One region of the Pseudomonas sp. MH9.2 genome, then DNA from elsewhere that is predicted to be linked to it. Evidence: predicted binding sites of a transcription regulator. Region 1 holds the regulator's gene; each other region holds the start of a gene.
What was found. Region 1 encodes FliA, which starts transcription of late flagellar genes. Its sites were predicted from a motif close to CTAAAGTTTNNNNNNNNNNNGCCGNTAA; they were not measured.

Region 2: RHM55_RS09490 (flagellar protein MotY) is a predicted target of FliA. The motif match lies at 4,087-4,114, and genes of this name have one in related genera.
Region 3: RHM55_RS14065 (methyl-accepting chemotaxis protein) is a predicted target of FliA. The motif match lies at 2,809-2,836, and genes of this name have one in related genera.

The regions. Positions count from the first base shown of each region.
Region 1 covers NZ_CP133784.1:1,183,423-1,189,319, reverse strand. Annotated here, with positions in the region: gene flhA (flagellar biosynthesis protein FlhA) at 1-3, shown strand, start outside; gene flhF (flagellar biosynthesis protein FlhF) at 15-1,337, shown strand; gene fleN (flagellar synthesis regulator FleN) at 1,449-2,282, shown strand; gene fliA (RNA polymerase sigma factor FliA) at 2,279-3,019, shown strand; gene RHM55_RS05430 (chemotaxis response regulator CheY) at 3,283-3,657, shown strand; gene RHM55_RS05425 (protein phosphatase CheZ) at 3,677-4,465, shown strand; gene RHM55_RS05420 (chemotaxis protein CheA) at 4,499-5,897, shown strand, end outside.
Region 2 covers NZ_CP133784.1:2,020,012-2,025,908, forward strand. Annotated here, with positions in the region: gene RHM55_RS09475 (hypothetical protein) at 297-782, shown strand; gene RHM55_RS09480 (hypothetical protein) at 1,301-1,579, shown strand; gene RHM55_RS09485 (argininosuccinate synthase) at 1,801-3,018, opposite strand; gene RHM55_RS09490 (flagellar protein MotY) at 3,148-4,053, opposite strand; gene pyrC (dihydroorotase) at 4,181-5,227, shown strand; gene rnt (ribonuclease T) at 5,224-5,897, shown strand, end outside.
Region 3 covers NZ_CP133784.1:2,980,403-2,986,299, reverse strand. Annotated here, with positions in the region: gene RHM55_RS14080 (bifunctional diguanylate cyclase/phosphodiesterase) at 1-249, shown strand, start outside; gene RHM55_RS14075 (NorM family multidrug efflux MATE transporter) at 268-1,650, opposite strand; gene RHM55_RS14070 (LysR substrate-binding domain-containing protein) at 1,831-2,751, shown strand; gene RHM55_RS14065 (methyl-accepting chemotaxis protein) at 2,943-4,919, shown strand; gene RHM55_RS14060 (YifB family Mg chelatase-like AAA ATPase) at 5,108-5,897, opposite strand, start outside.

The DNA.
Region 1 (5,897 bases):
TGAGGTAGTGAGTCATGCAAGTTAAGCGTTTTTTCGCCGCCGACATGCGTCAAGCCATGAAATTGGTCCGTGATGAATTGGGCGCTGATGCCGCCATCATTGGCAACCGGCGGATTGCCGGTGGTGTAGAGCTGACTGCTGCCCTGGATTACAAACTTTCCGCGCTGGCACCGCGTGTGCCGAACATTGAACTCGAAGACGAACTGCGCAAAACCCAATCTCGCATCGTCTCTGCTCAGGCTGAACTCGGCACCCGTGGCGATAGCGATTCATCGATCAATCGCCAGCTTTATTCCGGCCTGCCGTTGACCGCTGGCGACTCGCACATTGAGCCGACCTTCAGCGAGCCGCCGCGTCCAGCCGCTCCGGCCACTGCCGTTGAGCCCGTCGCTGGGCAGCATGCTTATGAGTCCATGCGTTTTGAGTTGAACGGTCTGCGCGAACTGCTCGAAGTGCAACTCGGTTCGTTGGCCTGGAATCAACTGCAAGGCAGCCGTCCGCAGCAAGCCAACCTGTGGCGTCGCCTGCAACGCATTGGTCTGTCGGGTCCGTTGTCGCGGGACCTGTTGGCGATGATCACCGATATTGAAGAACCCCGTCAGGCGTGGCGCATGTTACTGGCCCACTTGGCGCGGATGATCGTGACGCCCGACGTCGAACCTCTGGAGGAGGGCGGCGTGATCGCCATGGTCGGTCCGGCAGGGATGGGCAAGACCACGACGCTGGCGAAACTGGCAGCACGGTATGTCTTGAAATATGGTCCACAAAATATTGCACTGGTGAGCATGGATAGCTATCGGATTGGCGCCCAGGAACAGCTGAAAACCCTGGGCCGTATTCTCAATGTGCCGGTCACTCATATCGACCCGGGCCAGTCGCTTGGTCAGGCGTTGGAGCCATTGGTACGCAAGCGCGTGGTCTTGATCGACACCGCCGGCCTGCAGGCAAGCGATCCAGCACTGCGCCTGCAACTGGAAAGCCTCGCAGGTCGTGGTATCAAGGCGCGTAATTATCTGGTGCTGGCAACAACCAGCCAGAAACAGGTTCTGACCGCGGCATACCACAGCTACAAACGTTGCGGTCTAGCCGGCTGCATTCTCACCAAACTGGATGAAACCGCCAGCTTGGGTGAAGTGTTAAGCCTGGCAATCAGTCATGAATTACCGGTGGCCTATCTGACGGATGGGCCACGGATACCGGATGATTTGCACTTGCCGCGCCGGCACCAATTGGTGAGTCGAGCGGTCAGTGTGCAAATGCAGGAAGAGCCGAGCGAGGAAGCTATGGCGGATATGTTCGCGGATCTTTATCACAGCCCGAACAAAAGGGTTGGGTAAAGCAAGACACTGGAATGTACCTACATCATGGTCTGCCTTGCTTTGTTCTCTCAACGAACTTGCAGTCAGTAATGTGGCCTCGGTCTAAGCAACACAAGGTAAAGAAATAACATGGGCAGCATGCATCCCGTACAGGTTATCGCGGTGACCGGTGGCAAAGGTGGCGTCGGCAAGACCAACGTGTCAGTGAACTTATCACTGGCTCTGGCTGAGCTCGGTCGGCGCGTCATGCTGCTGGATGCCGACCTGGGTCTGGCTAATGTCGATGTGTTACTCGGCTTGACCCCCAAACGCACCCTCGCCGACGTTATCGAAGGACGCTGCGAGCTTCGCGATGTGCTGCTTCAGGGGCCGGGCGGGATTCGTATCGTGCCGGCTGCGTCCGGCACCCAAAGCATGGTTCACCTGACGGCAGCACAACATGCCGGTCTGATCCAGGCCTTCAGCGACATCGGCGATAACCTCGATGTACTGGTGATCGACACGGCTGCGGGCATCGGTGAATCGGTCGTCAGCTTCGTGCGCGCGGCCCAGGAAGTATTGCTGGTGGTGTGTGATGAGCCGACCTCGATCACCGATGCTTACGCGCTGATCAAACTGCTCAACCGCGATTACGGGATGAACCGCTTCCGGGTGCTTGCCAACATGGCACAAAGCCCTCAGGAAGGCCGCAATCTGTTCGCCAAGTTGACCAAGGTCACTGACCGCTTCCTGGATGTCGCCCTACAATACGTCGGCGCCGTGCCTTATGACGAATGCGTACGTAAAGCCGTGCAGAAGCAGCGCGCCGTATATGAAGCGTTCCCGCGTTCCAAGTGCTCCCTAGCGTTCAAAGCTATCGCACAGAAAGTTGACACTTGGCCGTTGCCGGCCAACCCGCGCGGGCATCTGGAATTTTTCGTTGAGCGGCTCGTACATCCAGCGAGTGCAGGACCGGTGCTATGACAGCCAGCGGCTATCGCATGTACAGCAAGGTGTCAAAAGACTCCCAGTACGAGCTGATCGAGCGTTATGCGCCGCTGGTTAAACGCATTGCTTATCACCTGCTGGCGCGGTTGCCAGCCAGTGTGCAGGTCGAAGACCTGATCCAGGCTGGCATGATTGGTTTGTTGGAAGTCTCGACTAAATACGACGCCACCAAGGGTGCGAGTTTCGAGACCTATGCCGGGATTCGTATTCGTGGCGCCATGCTCGATGAGGTGCGCAAGGGTGATTGGGCCCCGCGTTCTGTGCATCGCAATACACGCATGGTCAGTGACGCAATTCGGGCAATTGAAGCTAAAACCGGTCGTGACGCTAAAGATCACGAGGTTGCGGCCGAACTCCAATTGAGTCTCGATGATTATTACGGGATTTTGAATGACACCTTGGGCAGTCGGCTATTCAGTTTCGACGATCTGTTGCAGGACGGCGAACATGAAGGGCTGCACGAGGATGGCGCAAGCGCTCACCTTGAGCCGTCGCGCGATCTGGAAGATGAACGCTTCCAGGCTGCGTTAGCAGATGCGATAGCCAATTTGCCAGAGCGCGAGCGACTGGTATTGGCGCTGTACTACGACGAGGAGCTGAACCTTAAGGAAATTGGTGAGGTATTGGGGGTCAGCGAGTCGCGGGTCAGCCAGTTACACAGCCAGTGCGCAGCTCGTTTGCGAGGGCGTTTGGGGGAATGGCGAGCGCGTTGACAGGCAGTGCGTGGCCCTTGGTGGTTTCGCGCTATCTGCAGGCTGGCTGTGCAAAGCGTTGCGTGCGAAGAAAATAGGACTAGGCAGGAGCCGGTCAGTCAGGGTCCTGTAAGACCTGCTGTGCCCGTTTCCCGACCTGTTGATTTACCAAGCTCGTCGTCGTTTTCGTGCAGCCGTTGTGTGCTGCGCCGGTTTTTGATTGAACAGCGTATTCAGGTGCTGAATGCGTTAAAGACTGCTTGGAGGTCGAATTGAACAAGAACATGAAAATCCTCATCGTTGATGACTTCTCAACGATGCGGCGGATCATAAAAAACCTGTTGCGTGACTTGGGGTTTACCAATACGGCTGAGGCGGATGACGGGGTTACCGCGCTGCCGATGCTGCAAAGCGGGAGCTTCGATTTTTTGGTGACTGACTGGAACATGCCTGGCATGTCCGGCATCGATCTGTTACGCCATGTGCGTGCAGATGAACGCCTCAAGCATCTACCGGTGTTGATGGTAACGGCTGAAGCCAAGCGTGATCAGATCATCGAAGCTGCTCAGGCCGGTGTGAACGGTTACGTGGTCAAGCCCTTCACGGCTCAAGTGCTGAAAGAAAAGATCGAAAAGATCTTCGAGCGCGTCAATAGCTGATGTTTGCCGCGAGGGCTCTATGGAGCACACAGATTCGTCATCGGGCGACTTTGAGTCGACCCTGAAAAAACACGCACACGAGTTGGTCGATAGCCTTGAAAAGGGCCGGTTCGGCGACGCTGCGCAACTGATCAATGAGCTTAATAAGGCCCGCGACAGCGGCCTGTATCAGGAAGTCGGCAAACTTACTCGCGAACTGCACAGTGCCATCGTCAATTTTCAGATTGACCCGAACACGCCGCAAGCCGAGGAAGTCTCGCAGATCAATGATGCTACCGAGCGGCTGTCCTATGTGGTCAGGCTGACCGAGGCAGCGGCCAACCGCACGATGGATCTGGTGGAGCTCAGTACACCGCTGGTGGGTGGGCTTGGCACTGAGGCTGCTGCTTTGAGTGTCGATTGGGGACGCTTCATGCGTCGCGAAATCGGCGCCGAAGAATTTCGTGAGCTGGCTCGGCGTGTCGATGGTTTTTTGACGCGCAGCGAAAAGGAAACCCGGGAAGTGTCGGGCCACCTCAACGATATTTTGCTGGCTCAGGATTATCAGGACCTTACCGGTCAGGTCATCAAGCGCGTGACCCAGTTGGTCACGGAAGTCGAAAGCAACCTGCTCAAACTGGTACTGATGGCCAGTCAGGTCGATCGTTTTGCCGGGATCGAACATGACCATCAATCGATACGCGTAGAAAAAGAACAAGAAAAACATCTGTCTCAGGGTGAAGGTCCGCAGATTCATGCCGATAAGCGTGATGACGTTGTGTCCGGACAGGATGATGTTGACGATCTGCTATCCAGCCTGGGCTTCTAGGTCGGTTGATGGTTAATTTTAGGGAGCACCCCAATGAGCTTCGGCGCCGATGAAGAAATCCTTCAGGATTTTCTGGTAGAGGCCGGCGAGATTCTCGAGCTATTGTCCGAGCAGCTGGTCGAGCTGGAAAGCCGACCTGATGATGCGGACTTGCTTAATGCAATTTTTCGCGGTTTTCACACTGTAAAAGGGGGCGCCGGCTTCCTCCAGCTCCATGAGCTGGTGGAGTGCTGCCACATCGCCGAGAACGTCTTCGACATCCTGCGCAAGGGTGAGCGTCGCGTCGACTCGGAGTTGATGGACGTGGTCCTTGAAGCATTGGATGCGGTCAACGGTATGTTCACTGAAGTGCGTGAGCGCACTACCGTGACCCCGGCCACGCCCGAATTGCTGGCTGCATTAGCACGTTTGGCAGCGCCAGCGTCTGCCGATGAGATCGCTGCGGCAGCGCCCGCCAGCGTCGAAGAGCCACCTGCTGAGGCCGCAGGCGACATCACCGATAACGAATTCGAGCAGTTGCTCGATTCGCTCAACGCCGTCAAGGCGCAAGCGGCCGCTTCAGCTGCGGCCCCCGCAGCAGTAGTTGCGATGCCTGCTATTGACCCCAATGCCAGCGACGAGATCAGTGATGCTGAATTTGAATCGCTGCTCGATCAGTTGCACGGGAAAGGCCAGTTCGCCGCCGATGCCGTGCCTGTTCAGGCTGCGCCTGTGGCGACCGCGTCAGCGAGCAATGAGATCACCGACGACGAGTTCGAAGCACTGCTCGATCAGTTGCACGGAAAAGGCTCGTTCGTAGCCGATGCTCTGGAGTCTGGGGTACTGGCTCCAGTGGCCGTCGCCAAGGCGCCTGTCAGTGCTGCGGGCGGCGATCAAATCTCCGATCACGAATTCGAAGCGTTGCTTGATGAGCTGCATGGCAAAGGCAAGTTTGAGCCTGAAGCCGTTGTGGCAGCTGTTGCCCCTGCACCTGTCGTAGCTAAAGCCGCAGTGGTGAAGGCGCCTGCGCCGGCCAAGGCTGTTGCTGCAGCCCAGGCTCCGGCCAAAGCGCCCGTACCGGAGAAGCACGCGGCGTCTGAAGCTGAAACCACGGTGCGGGTCGACACCGCACGCCTCGACGAAATCATGAACATGGTCGGCGAGTTGGTGTTGGTGCGGAACCGCCTGGTTCGTCTGGGTCTCAACAGTGGCGACGAAGCCATGTCCAAGGCGGTGTCGAACCTTGACGTGGTCACGGCTGATCTGCAGACCGCGGTGATGAAAACCCGCATGCAGCCGATCAAGAAAGTCTTTGGCCGCTTCCCACGACTGGTTCGCGACCTTGCACGCCAGCTGAAGAAAGAGATCAATCTGGAGCTGGTCGGCGAAGAAACCGACCTGGACAAGAACCTGGTCGAGGCCTTGGCCGACCCGCTGGTCCACTTGGTGCGCA
Region 2 (5,897 bases), 840 kb from region 1:
ACCGCATCACCGTCAGTCTTCATGCCTCGCAACGACCGGCTTTGGTCTTTTCAACCCCTGCCTGCCCGTGCCAGGCAGCCTTAAGCCAGTTGTTAGCCGACGCCATCGAAAAGCCCCACACTGTCCCTCTCTAATAACTAAAGAACTTAGTTATCTATCGCAATTAAATCCGCCCCCGCCGCCACCGTTAAACATACCCGCGTGGGTTTGCCTATTGCAAAAGATCGCACAATCCGCTTAAACAACATTACTCACTGCTCACCTCACATCCACTGACACTACCCTCAGGAACTAACATGAATAAAGACTCCATCACCGGCATGAACCCAGTGCGTATAATTGCCTTGTTCGCAGCGCTCTCCGAAGCCTCCGCCGCCACGGCGCTGCCCTTTCTACACGAGGACAACCAGACCCTTTATGTTTGGTTCCTCATTGTCTTCCCTTGCACCCTGACGCTTATGTTTTTTTTGACATTAAACTTCAACTATAAAGCCCTCTATGCGCCCTCTGACTTCTCCAATGAAAAAAACTTTCTAAAGGTCTCAAAAAAAACCGATCTTTATTCTAAAGACACGCCGCAGCAACCCCCACTCAAAGCGCCTACAAACGGGAATAAGAAGAAATCATTTTCGAAACTCTTGCTCCACCCTGCCAATAGACAGGATGCTTTTTATGGAGGGCCCATCTCCTGTCAGCGCGACTTAGAGAATACCCTATCCCTGCTCACTGTCCAGAACAGCACCTCTCACAGTAACACCCCCCCTCTGCCCGGTGGATTTTAGTGATTAAAGACTGGGACGAACCGATGCCGCATGACGAACTCATTGAGTTAATTAACCGCTGGGCAAAAAGCACACCACACTCCGACATTTCCGCCGTATGGGTAATTGAATCAGACCGTGTTATTTATCTATGAAAACACCCGAATACACGAGAGCGCTGTTCAACTGTTCGTTGCCCGCCGTAAGAACAATACGACAGGCGCCATGGACAACTCTAGAATTAACAACACTTCATTTACTTAATTGCGTAGGCGTTTACCGTGAACACCCACCGAATTATCTTCCAACGCCGTCCGACCGACGATGAAGACCTTAAGCCTCTTAAGACGCGAGCCCTGAGAAATCAAAACCCAAACTATTCCTTTGAATGAGTGACGCGACGCCTCGTATCTAAAAAGCGACTAGTGTAATGAGAAGCCGCCTGCGAATGCCCTCAGCCTTAAAAACTGACGAGCCAACGCTAACGTAAAAACACCGCGCACCGTCAAGGTCCCTCATCCAATTGAGCAGAGCATACAATGACGCTATTAAAAGATTATCACGACACCCAAAAAGCGCTTGAGCAACAACTGTCGTTGCTGGCATCACTCAAAAAAAATTCATCCTTAATAAAGGAGCTTGAGTTCGAGAAAAAAATCAAAGCGCTGATGACGCGCTACCGTAAAACGCCGAAAGACTTGATTACACTTTTCGACACCACAGCACCGCTCACTAACACGACTGTTCACGAACGTCCTGTCACGTACGCAACGGGGGCCAAGAGACTAAAGAAGACACCAGAATCAAAGCCTCAGTGATCCATTTCACGGGTGCACCCGAGACTGCAGAGTTGAATCACAGGACGACCTGGCAGTCCCTATGCGATGACCTGGCAGCGCTGAAAAGCGTTGCCAGACTCAAATTCAACGCTGGCCCTTGACCCGCTTCCATTGGAAAAATGGGTCAAGGGCTATATCGCTTCCGTGCACGAATACCTCAAACAAACCTTGGTTTATTCAATGGCCCCCGGCACCGGCCATCAGAACAACTTACGGCCTTTGTTTGCAGCAATGCGCATGCGCAGAGCATTCAATTTGATAAAGCCGGCTGCGTCCGCCTGATTGTAAGCGCCGCCGTCCTCTTCAAACGTCGCAATATTTGCATCGAACAACGACTCGTCGGATTTACGACCTGTCACGATGACATTGCCTTTATACAGCTTCAGACGCACAACGCCGTTCACGTGGGCCTGAGACGCGTCGATCATCTGTTGCAACATCAGACGCTCAGGGCTCCACCAGTAGCCGGTGTAAATCATGCTGGCGTACTTAGGCATCAACTCGTCTTTGAGGTGAGCGACTTCACGGTCCAGGGTGATTGACTCAATGGCGCGGTGAGCGCGCAGCATGATGGTGCCACCTGGTGTCTCATAGCAGCCACGAGACTTCATGCCCACATAACGGTTCTCGACGATATCCAGACGTCCGATACCGTTTTCGCCGCCGATGCGGTTCAGGGTGGCCAATACTGTCGCAGGCGTCATATCTACGCCGTCCAGCGCCACGATATCGCCATTGCGATAGGTCAGCTCAAGATACGTTGCAACGTTCGGCGCGTCCTCTGGGGACTTGGTCCAGCGCCACATGTCTTCTTCGTGCTCAGTCCAGGTGTCTTCCAGCACGCCGCCTTCATAGGAGATGTGCAGCAGGTTGGCATCCATGGAGTACGGCGACTTCTTCTTGCCGTGACGCTCGATCGGGATGGAGTGCTTTTCAGCGTAATCCATCAGTTTTTCGCGCGACAGCAGGTCCCATTCACGCCATGGAGCAATCACCTTGACGCCTGGCTTGAGGGCATAGGCGCCCAGCTCGAAACGAACCTGATCGTTACCTTTGCCGGTGGCGCCATGGGAAATGGCATCAGCGCCGGTTTCGTTGGCGATTTCGATCAGACGTTTGGCGATCAGCGGACGTGCGATGGAGGTACCCAGCAGGTACTCGCCCTCGTAGACGGTATTGGCGCGGAACATCGGGAATACGAAATCGCGCACGAACTCTTCGCGAAGATCGTCAATGTAGATTTCTTTCACGCCCATGGCTTTTGCCTTGGCGCGGGCGGGCTCGACTTCTTCGCCTTGGCCCAAGTCAGCAGTGAAAGTCACTACTTCGCAGTTGTACGTGTCCTGCAGCCACTTGAGGATTACCGAAGTATCCAGGCCACCGGAATACGCGAGAACCACCTTGTTTACGTCCGCCATGCCATCACTCCACCGGGTTGTACGGAAAACCGGTGATTCTACCGCTCAAACCTGTCAATTTACAGAGGCGCGACAGCTTGTGACGACGAAGCGACAGTTAGTGTCGAGAGTACGACCGATTCATGCCGCTCAGGACGTGGCAGCGGCATTGCTCGCAGCCGCAACAGGTGTGGGCTCATCAGGCGCGACACGTTCCAGCTGGATGTTGACCCGACGGTTGCGTGCACGGTTGGCGGCATTGGTGTTGGGCACCAGCGGATACCGCTCGCCATGAAAGCGCAGGGTTATCTGCTTTTCCTGCACACCTTGAGTCTTGAAGAAGTCCATCACCGCCAACGCCCTGCGCCGCGACATATCACGATTGGTCAGGCGGTTACCACTGTTATCCGAATGGCCATCGAGTTCAATGTGGTTAACGGTGGGATCGGCTTTTAGGAACTCAGCGATGACCTGCAGCTTTGCCCGCGCTGGCGCATCAAGATCGACGCCGTTGCCTGGGAAGCCTATCTGCGCCTGCTTGACCTGTTCGAAATTCATCGGTAGCAACTTGGTGGTACAGGCTTGGTAATCGCTGAACGCCTTGTTGAACCTGACCGGTAACAGCCGCACTTCCACAGCACTATTACCCTCTTGAGAGTAATGACGAATAACCGGACTGCGACCTTCAAGCAAGCCTGCCATCAGGCGCCCGGCCTGGCCCTGGGAGCTATTGAATGGAATGCCGCCATTGCTTACTTTGACCGAGCCCAGATTGATATCACCGCGCCCCGGCTGCCAGGGCGCTGCCGCCGCCAACAGGGTCGCAGAACCCGAGCCGAGCATACTGCCAGTAGCCTTGAGACGAAACGTGGCCTGCTCACCCGCGCGGCGCACGAATTCGCCCACACCGAAATCGGTGATGGGTTGGGTCAGGCGACACTCGAATTTGTCACCTTCGACTTTCCATTCGATACTTTCCAGACGCGTCTGGAAGGTGATAGCCACTGCCGGCAGACTGGCAAACACGCTGAGCAAGGCTAGATAACGCTGGCGCACGGGAGGCTCCACTAGAAAACTGCATACGTCTGGCTATCGGTAACTTCCCGGAAAACTTGATAGCGAGTGCCTGGAAGAGTCTTTTCCGGTAGCATTCCCAGCGAGTTTGACCCGCCTGGAATCCCCAATGTCTGACCGCCTGACCCTTCTGCGTCCCGACGACTGGCACATTCACCTCCGTGATGGAGCTGTTTTGCCTCACACCGTCGCTGACGTAGCGCGTACTTTTGGACGCGCAATCATCATGCCGAACCTGGTGCCTCCCGTGCGTAATGCACAGGAAGCTGACGCCTATCGCCAGCGCATTCTTGCTGCGCGCCCGGCAGGCAGCCACTTCGAACCGCTGATGGTGCTGTACCTGACCGACCTGACCCAGCCGCAGGATATACGCGCGGCCAAGGCCAGCGGGTTTGTCCATGCCGCCAAGCTGTACCCGGCCGGGGCAACCACCAACTCCGATTCCGGCGTCACCAGCATCGACAAAATTTTCCCGGCGCTCGAAACCATGGCTGAAGTCGGCCTGCCGCTTCTGGTCCACGGGGAAGTGACCCGTAGCGAAATCGACGTTTTCGACCGTGAAAAAATCTTCATTGATGAGCATTTACGTCGAGTGGTTGAACGCTTCCCAACGCTGAAGGTGGTTTTCGAACACATCACCACCCGCGAAGCCGTGCAGTTCGTCAACGACGCTTCGGCGAACGTCGGGGCGACGATCACCGCCCATCACCTGCTTTATAACCGCAACCACATGTTGGTCGGCGGCATTCGCCCGCACTTCTATTGCCTGCCGATTCTCAAACGCAACACTCACCAGGAAGCATTGCTCGATGCTGCCACCAGTGGCAGCGCGAAATTCTTCCTCGGTACCGATTCAGCGCCTCACGCCCAGCAAGCCAAAGAAGCGGCGTGCGGCTGTGCCGGTTGCTACACCGCTTACGCTGCCATCGAGCTGTACGCCGAAGCGTTCGAACAACGCAACGCCTTGGACAAACTGGAAGGTTTTGCCAGTGTTCACGGCCCGGCGTTCTATGGCCTGGCACCCAACCGCGACACCATAACGCTGGTCCGTGATGAATGGACCGCACCTACCAGCCTGCCATTTGGCACGCTGTCCGTAATTCCGCTGCGCGCCGGTGAAAAACTGCGCTGGCGCCTGCTAGAGGAACACGCGTGAGCGAAGATCATTTCGACGACGAACAGGACGGTCATGGCGGCGGAGGCGGAGGCGGTTCTCGGCACCCGATGGCTGCCCGTTTCCGCGGCTATCTGCCGGTCGTTATCGACGTAGAAACCGGCGGGTTCAACTCGGCGACCGATGCGCTGCTGGAAATCGCCGCAGTCACGATCGGCATGGACGAAAAAGGCTTCGTGTTCCCTGAGCACACGTACTTCTACCGCGTTGAACCGTTCGAAGGCGCCAATATCGAAGCTGCCGCGCTGGAGTTCACCGGGATCAAGCTCGATCACCCGCTACGCATGGCGGTCAGCGAAGAAACTGCGCTGACCGACATCTTCCGTGGTGTTCGCAAAGCCTTGAAAGCCAATGGCTGCAAACGTGCAATTCTGGTGGGGCATAACGCCAGCTTCGACCTCGGCTTCGTAAACGCTGCCGTCGCGCGCCTGGACATGAAGCGCAACCCTTTCCACCCGTTCTCCAGTTTCGACACCGCGACCCTTGCGGGTCTGGCTTACGGTCAAACCGTGCTCGCCAAAGCCTGTCAGACCGCGGACATCGACTTTGATGGCCGTGAAGCACACTCAGCCCGCTACGACACCGAAAAAACCGCAGAACTGTTCTGCGGCATCGTCAACCGCTGGAAACAAATGGGCGGCTGGGAAGACTT
Region 3 (5,897 bases), 1.8 Mb from region 1:
GTCGGCGGCATGGAGTTGCGCGAAGAAAATCGCAAGCTGGTGCATGCCATGATCAACCTGGCGCACAACCTCAGCCTGGAAGTGGTCGCCGAAGGTGTGGAAACCCCGGAACAACTGGCGCTGTTGCGTGGTTTTGGTTGCGATCAAATTCAGGGTTACCTGATCAGCAAGCCGTTGCCATTCACGGAGTTGATTGAGTACCTGACGTATGGACAGCGCCATAACGTGGGGCAGGCGCACGTTCAGTAGACATACCTGATTCGGCCCTCAACTCATGACCGACGCAAGCACTGGCGCCTGACGCAGCAAGCGTGACGTCTTCCTTTCGAATGCCACTGTCAGTGCCAGCGCTGCACAGGCCAGCCCCAGAGCCAACCCCCACCAGACCCCCATCGCTCCGCCCTGTGCATAAAAACCGAAAGCCCAGGCCGCAGGCGCGCCGACCAGCCAATAACAGGCGAGGCCGATGACAAACGTGGTCCTGGCGTCCTTGAACCCCCTGATGGCGCCCATGGCCAGCGTCTGCGTGCCGTCGAACAGTTCGAACCACGCGGCGATCGCCAACAGTTTCACGGCTAGATCGATCACGTCGCGGTAGGCCGGATTGTCGAGGTCGAGAAACAGGCTGACGACTTGATACGGTGCCAGCCAGAACAGCAGCGCGAAACCGAGCATGATCAACGCCCCGAAGGCAATGCCGACGCGTCCGGCCAGTCGCGCCTGGAGCAGATTGCCCGCGCCGTAGTGTTGGCCGATGCGCATGGTCATCGCGTAGGAAATCCCCACGGGCACCATGAACGCCATCGACACCGACTGTAGGGCGATCTGGTGTGCGGCCATCTGCGTACTGCCCATCGCGCCCATGCAGAACGCTGCGAAGGTGAACAGGCCAACCTCGACCGCGTAGGTACCGCCAATCGGCAAGCCGAGGCGCCACAGCTCTTGCAAATAAGTCAGCGAGGGGCGCATCAGGCCCTGGCGAATGGGATAGGGCGCATAGGCTGGGTGTTGGCGGATATGCAGGGCCAGGAGCAGCGCCATGCCATTGGCAACCACCGCCGTGACCAGACCGATGCCCATCAGGCCCAGATGCGGCAGGCCAAACAGGCCATGGATGAGTGCATAGTTAAGCCCGAAGTTCACCGCCACGCCGCCCAGACTGATCACCATCACAGGGCCGGCCCGCCCCAACGCGCTGGTGAAGCCCCGCAAGGCCATAAAGGACAGAAAGCCGGGCAGGGCCAAGGGCAGGGTGATCAGGAATTGCCCGGCCATGTGCACGTTCGCCTCATTCTGGCCAAGCTTGAGCAAAACGGGCTCAAGGTTCCACAGCACCAAGGCCGCGATTAGTGCCATGCCCCACGCCAGCCAGAGTCCCGCCTGAGTCAGCCGCGTGGCGCCTAAGTTGTCACCTGCACCGTGACGGATCGAAACCAGGGTGCCGACGGCAGCGATAACGCCTACGCAGAAGAACGAAATCAGGTTGTAGCTGGCCGCGCCCAGCCCGCCACCGGCCAAGGCATCGGGTCCCAGGCGACCCATCATTACGGTGTCAGTGAACACCATGAGCATATGCGCCATTTGCGAGGCGATCAGCGGTCCGGCCAAGCGCAGGATGGTCCTTAGCTCTTTGATCCAGGGTGCTTGGATGGCGACGGATTGCATAGGCGTGGCGCTCGGCTTACAGGGCTTTGTGAGCAACTGATTCTCGGCATTTCTCACGGCGGGCACAAAGGGATAAATCCGATGATTGGCATGAGTAAAACTCATCTGAATCGAGCGTAGTCGTTGGGGGTAAAGTAGCGCAACTATTGCGTAGGAATGTTGTGTATGTCCCGTAGTCTTCCTCCCCTTTATGCGCTACGCGCATTTGAAGCCGCTGCCCGACACAGCTCGTTCACCCGCGCTGCCGAGGAGCTGTCGATCACCCAAAGTGCCGTCAGCCGCCACATCCGCACGCTTGAAGATCACTTTGCCTGTCGTTTATTTCAGCGCAATGGCCGCAACCTGCAATTGACCGAGGCGGCGCGCCTGCTACTGCCGGGAGTGCGTGAAGGTTTTTCGGCGTTGGAGCGTGCGTGCAGCATCTTGCGTGCAGAGGAAGGCATTTTGCGCATGAAGGCACCCTCGACCCTGACCATGCGCTGGTTGCTGGCGCGCCTGAGCCGGTTTCGCCATCTTCAGGTTGGTAATGAAGTGCAATTGACCAGCGCCTGGATGGATGTCGACAGTGTGGATTTCACTCAGGAGCCGTTTGACTGCGCGGTGTTGCTCAGCCGTGGGCATTTTCCGCCGGATTGGGAAGCCACCTACCTGTTCCCTGAGCTGCTGATCCCTGTGGGTGCATCGACGTTGCTCCAGGACCCGCCCTGGGATGTCGCGCGGTTGGCCAGTGCCGAACTGTTGCACCCGACCCCCGACCGTCGCGATTGGCGCAACTGGCTACAGCGGATGGGCCTGTCGGAGCAGATCTCGCTCAAGGGCGGCCAGGTGTTCGACACTCTGGAACTTGGCATGATCGCGGCTGCGCGGGGCTATGGCGTGTCCATGGGGGACTTGTTGATGGTCGCCGAGGACGTCGCGCAAGGGCGTTTAAGCTTGCCTTGGCGCACCGCCGTGGCCAGCGGCGAAAACTATTATCTGGTGTGGCCAAAGACCCGGCCAGGCGGCGAACGTCTGCGCAGGCTCAGCGAGTTTCTTCAAGGCGAGGTGTGCGCAATGGATTTGCCAAAGGTTGAGATACTGACGTGAAAACAGCTCTGGCACAGGCTTTTGAGCGGTTATTCGTCAGTATCCCCGAGTGCAGAGCTCAAGTATTGTTCACGTCGGCCGAATCCGTATAAGTCGGACTTTTAAAAAAGGTTCAACGGACCCCCATTTTTGAATTTTGCTGAGCAAGGCATCGAAATCAAAACGATGCCGCTGTTCGGCCAGGAGCTTCCATGTCTGAACCCCGTGCTCGTATCGCCTCGCAGTTGGGTCTCGCCCTGGCGGTAATTCTGGCCGTGGTCATCAGCAGCAGTACCGTATTCGCGTTGCGCTCGCTGGACGCCGCGAATCTCGCGATTCGTGAAGAACACATGGCCAGCGAAGCACGTTTGCTGGCCGATCAACTGAATACGTTTCACAGCACTCTGCGTGAAAGCACCCAGCGCTTGAGTGGGTTGTTCGAGAAACGGTTTAGCGGTGGCCTGAGCCTGCAGGCAGACAACCCCGTGACGGTTGCGGGCGTGCAGGCACCAAGCCTGTTGTTGGGGGACCACGTCCTGAATAACGACTTCACCGAGGTCGACAACTTCAAGCAAATGACGGCCGGCGTGGCGACGATTTTCGTGCGTAGCGGCGATGATTTTATTCGTGTGAGTACGTCGCTGAGCAAGCAAGATGGCTCGCGGGCCATCGGCACCTTGCTGGATCGCAAGAGCCCGGCCTATGACCGACTGATGGCAGGTCAGGAGTACGTCGGCCGGGCGCTGTTGTTCGAGCATTACTACATGACTCAGTACAGCCCGGTGCGTGACAGCAGTGGCAAAATCATTGCCGCCTTGTTCGTCGGCTTTGACTACACCGGCGCGCAAAATACCCAATTCGAGAACCTGAAGAATTTCCGCATCGGCACGACGGGTTCTCTGGCCCTGCTGGATGAGCAGAATCACTGGCTGGTGGCGCCTGCCGGGGTCAAGGCGCTGGATCAGGCAACGCAAACGTTGGCCGACTTCGTCAAGCGCCCAGGCACAGGTCATTTCTGGAATGACGGCACGCAAGATTTCTATACCGTCGCCGTGGCCTTTGCGGGCGGCCCGTGGGCAGTGTTTGCGAGCATGCCAAAAACCGAAATCAGCGCCGTGACCTGGAGCGTCGGCACACAATTGGCAATCGGCAGCTTGCTGGCCATGCTGATCGCGGTCGGCGCGGCGATCTGGCTGTTACGCCGCAAGTTGCAACCACTGTCGGATCTGGTTCGTCAGGCTGAAGCCCTGGGCGCGGGCGACCTGAGCGCGCGTCTGAATGTTTCCAGTCACGATGAAATCGGTCAATTGGCGCGCAGCTTCAATCAGATGGGTGAAGCCTTGTCGAACATGGTCGCGCACATCCGCAGCGCGGCACAGGAAGTCAGTGGCCGCGCTCAGACGCTGTCCGGCTTGTCAGGGGGGGCCTACGAAGGCATGGAGCAGCAGTCCGGGGAGATCACCAGCATGGCTGGCGCCGTGGAAGAGTTCAGCGCCACCTCATTGAACATCGCCGACAACATGGGCAGCACCGAGCGCCTGGCGCAGGAGAACGCTCAGCAGACCCGCATTGGCCGCACCTCAATGGATGAAGCTTCGGCATCTCTTGAGCAGATCGCGTCCTCGCTCAAAGGCACGGCCACGGTGATTGACACCTTGGGCCAGCGCTCTCAGGAAATCGGCGGGATCGTCGGCGTCATTACCTCGATTGCCGAGCAGACCAACCTGCTGGCTCTCAACGCCGCGATTGAAGCTGCCCGTGCCGGCGAACAAGGCCGTGGTTTCGCGGTGGTAGCGGATGAGGTGCGTAATCTGGCTTTGCGCACCCGTCAGGCGACCGACCAGATTTCAGGCATGATCGTGAGCATTCAGCAAGAAACCGGAAACGCGATCAGCACCATGGAACAGGGCAACGCGCTCATGCAGGAAGGCCTTTCACTCAACGCAAAAGTCGCAGCCGCCCTGACCCAGATCGACGAAAAAAGCCGCTCCGCAGGCGAACAATTCGCTGCCATCACCACCGCCACCCAAGAACAAAGCAGCACCGCTACCTTGCTTAGCAGCAACCTGCAGAGCATCGCCATGGCCAACAGCGAGCAGCGCGAAGTCGTCTCCCACCTGGCTATCACCGCGAAAGAACTGGACGAACTGGCAGCGGATTTGCGCAAAGAGGTCAATCGGTTTCGGTGATACAAGGTTTGCGTTCACCGAAAACCTCTTTTAGATACGCTGCTGCCGATCAAGCTTTTGTGAAGTGTTTCTCGCTAAAAAGCTTGGCCGCGTAATCGACTGTGCACTGGTCGTGAAAAGGGTTGGCCTCACGAGCCCCGGAGGGCTGTGCCGGCCTTTTCGCGGCTCTTATTCTGCGTGTGACCCCATCAATTACTCGACGGCCGATACTGCAACGCCTCGGCCAGATGGCTGCGCCCAATCGCATCGACCTGTTCCAGATCAGCCAGCGTTCTTGCCACTTTCAACAAGCGGTGTGCGGCCCTGAGTGACAGGGTCAAACGCTCGCAGGCGGTTTCCAGCCAGTTTTCGTCGGCGCTGGACAGCGAGCAGTGTTTGCGCAGGCCCGGTAGGTCGAGAAAGGCGTTGGCGCAGCCTTGGCGCCGTTGTTGCCGCTCGCGGGCCTGGGCCACGAGGGCGGCGGCGCTGGCGGTGTCGTCGCCGGTTTGCGGGGTGGGGTTGAGTGCCGTGGCTTCGCGGGCTACGGTCAGGTGCAGGTCGATGCGATCCAGCAGCGGGCCGGAAAGCTTGTTGCGGTAGCGCTGAATCTGCTCGGTGGAACAACGACAGCGACCGCTGGGCTCGCCCAGATAGCCGCAAGGGCAGGGGTTCATCGCGGCCACCAACTGAAAGCGCGCCGGGAAGCGTACCCGGTCGCGGGCTCTGGCAATGACGATGTGCCCGGACTCCAGTGGCTCACGCAGCACCTCCAGCACTTTGCGATCAAACTCGGGCAGCTCATCGAGAAACAGCACGCCATGGTGGGCAAGGGTGATTTCGCCGGGTTGCGGACGACTGCCGCCACCCACCAGCGCGGCACCTGAGGCGGAATGGTGGGGCTGCCGAAAGGGCCGCTGTGGCCAACTGGTCAGAGGACTCTGGCTGGCGACCGACTGAATTGCGGCGACCTCCAGAGCTTCATGTTCATCCAGTGGCGGC